2 regions of the Thaumasiovibrio subtropicus genome follow, and region 1 is predicted to be linked to the other one. Evidence: predicted binding sites of a transcription regulator. Region 1 holds the regulator's gene; the other holds the start of a gene.

The links. Region 1 encodes MetJ, which represses methionine synthesis genes. Its sites were predicted from a motif close to TTAGACNTNTANANGTCTAA; they were not measured.
Region 2: metK (methionine adenosyltransferase) is a predicted target of MetJ. The motif match lies at 1,394-1,413, and genes of this name have one in related genera.

The regions. Positions count from the first base shown of each region.
Region 1 covers NZ_AP023054.1:196,712-199,189, reverse strand. The annotation lists gene TSUB_RS00975 (O-succinylhomoserine (thiol)-lyase) at 1-1,068, opposite strand, end outside; gene metJ (met regulon transcriptional regulator MetJ) at 1,257-1,580, shown strand; partial or broken gene TSUB_RS00965 (IS4 family transposase) at 1,699-2,478, opposite strand, start outside.
Region 2 covers NZ_AP023054.1:575,166-577,643, forward strand. The annotation lists gene TSUB_RS02735 (SprT family zinc-dependent metalloprotease) at 1-97, opposite strand, end outside; gene metK (methionine adenosyltransferase) at 169-1,320, opposite strand; gene tkt (transketolase) at 1,678-2,478, shown strand, end outside.

The DNA of each region.
Region 1 (2,478 bases):
GATACCGGCTTCCAATTGCGCTTCATCGGACATCGCCCGGTGCGTCATGGATCCCGGATGACAAATTAATGACTCTACGCCACCCAAAGACTCAGCTAATGAGAAATGTTGTAAAGCGTTAAGGAACACTTTCAACGCCTCTACGTCACCATCGAACTCAAAACTGATCATGGTGCCAAAGCCAGATTGCTGCTTGGCAGCTATCTCGTGGCCCGGGTGCTCTGGAATGCTCGGGTGATAAAGGGCTTTGATTCGCGATTGCGTCTTCAAAAACTCAAGGACTGCGTAACAGTTTTCTTCATGCATACGCATGCGCGGGACAAGTGTACGTAAACCACGTAACGCCAGGTACGCATCGAACGGTGAACCCGTTGCACCAATGCAGTTTCCCCACCACAACAGCTCGTCGGTGTGTTCCTGAGTTTTTGCCACTAGCACACCAGCAACAACATCAGAGTGTCCGTTAAGGTACTTTGTTGTCGAGTGCACGACAAAGTCAGCGCCTAATGCGATTGGACGTTGCCAAACAGGACTAAGGAAGGTGTTATCGACCGCAACCAATGCGCCAATTTTTTGCGCCTTTTCGCACACTTCTGCAATATCGAGGACACGCAGTAAGGGATTTGATGGCGTTTCAATCCAGATAAGCTTCGGCTTTTTCGCTAATGCGGCATCCAGTGACGCGCTGTCATATTGATTAACAAACTCAACCTTAAAATCACCTTTGTTAGCACGTGTGTTGAACAAACGGTAAGTACCGCCGTAGCAATCATGCGGTGCGACGATCAAGTCTTCTGGACCCAATAATGCACTAACCAACAAGTTAATCGCCGACGTACCACAGCTGGTCACGACCGCGCCTGCTCCACCTTCGAGATCAGAGATGGCATCCGCCACTAACGAGCGAGTCGGGTTGCCGCCTCGAGAGTAGTCATACTCCGGCACATCACCGAACGACGGAAAGCTATAATTCGTGGTGAGATAAATCGGTGGGACCACCGCATTGTGTTGAGAATCTGATTCAATGCCTGTGCGTACTGCAATGGTGGCCAGTTGTTTGTCACTCATAACCCGTTCCTTGTTTTAGGCCGTAGCCCGTTTATTCCCGCGCGAATACCCATTACCTTACTGCTTACCCACCGAGACGTCAACACTTCTAGACGTCTATATGTCTTTGCTTATGGCGGTAAAAGCCGCTAAAATTCGCATTACACATCACTCAACAATTTTAATATTACTGGCAAAGTAGGTGCACAATGACAAAGTGGAATGGTGAATACATCAGCCCATACGCAGAACATGGTAAGAAAAACGAACAAGTAAAAAAGATCACTGTATCTATCCCTTTGAAAGTTCTAAAAATTCTCACTGATGAACGCACACGTCGTCAGGTCAACAACTTGCGCCATGCGACCAATAGCGAGCTACTTTGTGAAGCTTTTTTACACGCATACACTGGCCAGCCATTGCCAACGGATGAAGACATCCGTAAAGACCGCCCAGATGAAATCCCTGCAGAAGCGAAGAAAATGATGGAAGAGATGGGGATCAGCATCGAAGATTTTGTTGAGCAGGACTAAATTTCCGCGTTTCAGGCGTTTTTTCTCCGCCGCGCTCAAGATTGCATACGGATATGCCAGTTCATGCCTCTTGTGTGAAAGCCACATATAAAAAAACCAGCCTGTCGGCTAACTCCTATCAATTAAGATGTTTGGAGCGAACCATATAGCGAGTTTTATTGATACGAACGGTCCTCGATTTGGGCCGTTTTTTTCGTTCTGGTAAAATATAGCGTTTAACTCTCTCTCGCATTGCCCTCAGCTTCTTGGGTATTGAGCCAGGCGATGCGATTGCACACCACATTAGTTCATCCTGAATGTCCCTTAGCGCCATCATAAAACTGATCCGTAAAGGCGATACGTTAGCTTCTTTTGCTATCCGACTTATTTCCAACCGAACTAGATTGTAGGCAATTAAGATACCCCAGATCTCCTGCTCAACACCTTCGACAGACTGACTTCGAAGCAGAAGTTCGTCCTCAAGCATATCGTGTTTTATCTCTCCGTAACTATTTTCAATTTCCCATCGTTCGAAGTAAACATTAAGTAAATCTTGCAGAGCATATTTTTTGTCTGTTAGGGACGACAAGACCCCTTTTTATATGGTTGGGTTGTTCTTTTTCTGGATAAAGCGCAAGCCTTGCTTGCCATTTTTCAGGTAGGTGAGGAGCTTTTTTTGCGAGCTTGTTGCGAAACATTCATTTCAACGATCAAGTCACGGCCGTCTTCATCTAACTGCTCGATGACTGTGTACTTTGTATTGGATTTAATAGGGGTCATCCAGTGGCTAGAACCATGTTGGTTTTGCCAGTTAATCATTAGCTCCGCACCTAAATAACATCGGTCGAAAATAGTCAGAGAGTTGGCTGTTGCAGAGGAAATGAGTTGCTTAGCGTAGCTTTCTTCACCGTTGTAGCTA
Region 2 (2,478 bases), 380 kb from region 1:
GTCGATTCAGGCGATGGCTAGCTAACGCTATACACGCATGTACACGTTGAATAATTTGCTGCTGAACAGCTTCAGTGAGTTGTTGCGATGTCGACACAGGTTTGCTCGAGCGAAAAAAAGCCAGAGGCAATGCTCTGGCTTTTCAATGTCACAGTCAAGTACAAGGCTTTACAGCTTTGCGAAGTCGCGCAATGCGTCTACTTTGTCGGTTTTTTCCCAAGGGAACTCTTCGCGACCAAAGTGACCGTATGCGGCTGTCTTCTTATAGATAGGTTGCAGTAGGTTCAGCATCTCTTGTAGGCCGTAAGGGCGTAGGTCGAAGAACTGACGCACTGCTGCGATGATAACGTCGTGAGGTACTTTTTCAGTACCAAACGTCTCAACCATGATAGAAGTTGGATCTGCAACACCAATCGCATAAGACAATTGAATTTCACAACGATCAGCCATACCTGCAGCAACGATGTTTTTCGCCACATAACGCGCTGCATATGCCGCTGAGCGGTCAACTTTTGATGGATCTTTACCAGAGAAAGCACCACCACCATGTCGAGCTGCACCACCGTAGGTATCAACGATGATCTTACGGCCTGTTAGACCACAGTCACCCATAGGGCCACCGATAACGAAACGGCCAGTTGGGTTGATGAAGAAGTTAGTGTCTTGGTTTAGCCACTCTGAAGGTAGTACTGGCTTGATGATCTCTTCCATTACCGCTTCACGCAAATCTGATGTAGAGATTGAATCACAGTGCTGAGTTGAGAGTACAACAGCATCAATACCGACGATCTTGCCTTGGTCGTAAGCGAAAGTCACTTGGCTTTTTGCGTCTGGACGCAACCAAGGAAGCGTGCCATTTTTGCGCACTTCTGCTTGGCGCTCTACCAAGCGGTGAGAGTAAGTGATAGGTGCTGGCATTAACACGTCAGTTTCGTTAGTGGCGTAACCAAACATGATACCTTGGTCACCTGCACCTTGTTCTTTTGGATCAGCCTTATCAACACCTTGGTTAATGTCAGGAGACTGCTTACCAATAGTATTGAGTACAGCACATGAGTCGGCATCAAAGCCCATGTCTGAATGAACGTAACCGATTTCACGGACGGTTTGGCGAGTAAGCTCTTCGATATCAACCCAAGCCGACGTTGTGATCTCACCACCTACCATGACCATGCCGGTTTTAACGTAGGTTTCACAGGCAACACGTGCTTTCGTGTCTTGTTCTAAAATGGCATCCAATACAGCGTCAGAGATCTGATCGGCAATTTTATCCGGATGACCTTCAGAAACTGACTCAGAAGTAAACAGGTGTTTTGACATGAGCGTATCCACTAATAATTAAATAAAGGGCATATGAATTGTAGATTATTTATCCATTCATATGTGTAGAGGTATCTACATCTGGACGTCTATTCTACTTGTAGTGAGATCAAAATCAACATCTCAATGAGGAGGGTTTTTATTAAGTGTGAGCCAATCGTTTGCGTGATGAATGGTTACGCATCAATTGTTTAGGCAAAAATTGATTCATCTGATTGAAATAATAGCGCTATTTGCTCCGTAAAATGTTTGCAGTCATTTACTCGCTTTGCGACAATACCGCCCCGCCAAATGCAGTTTCTCTATAAAAGAATGGCGAGAAACCCTACTAACACTGTTTTTCACTCAGGAGCAGACATGTCGTCTCGTAAACAACTTGCTAATGCAATCCGTGCGTTGAGCATGGATGGTGTTCAACAAGCTAACTCTGGTCACCCGGGTGCGCCTATGGGTATGGCTGATATCGCTGAAGTACTATGGCGTGATCACTTAAACCATAACCCACAGAACCCAGAGTGGGCTGACCGCGACCGTTTTGTACTGTCGAATGGTCACGGCTCTATGCTGATCTATTCTCTGCTCCACCTAGCGGGCTACGATCTGTCGATTGACGATCTTAAGCAGTTCCGTCAACTGCACTCTAAAACACCAGGCCACCCAGAATATGGTTATGCACCAGGTGTAGAAACGACCACTGGTCCACTTGGTCAAGGTATTACCAACGCTGTTGGTATGGCGCTGGCTGAGAAATCGCTCGCGGCACAGTTCAACCGCGATGGTCACGATGTGGTTGATCACTTCACTTATGTCTTCATGGGTGACGGCTGTCTGATGGAAGGTGTCTCGCACGAAGCGTGTTCGCTAGCAGGTACGCTGGGCCTAGGTAAGTTGATTGCCTTCTGGGATGACAACGGCATCTCAATCGATGGCGAAGTCGAAGGTTGGTTTACCGACGACACGCAGAAGCGTTTTGAGTCATATGGCTGGCACGTGCTAGCGGTTGATGGTCATGACAGTGATGCAATCAATGCCGCTATTGAAGCAGCGAAAGCAGAAACGACCAAACCTACCATCATCTGTTGTAAGACTATCATTGGCTTTGGTTCGCCAAACAAGGCCGGTTCTCATGATTGTCACGGTGCACCACTTGGTCACGAC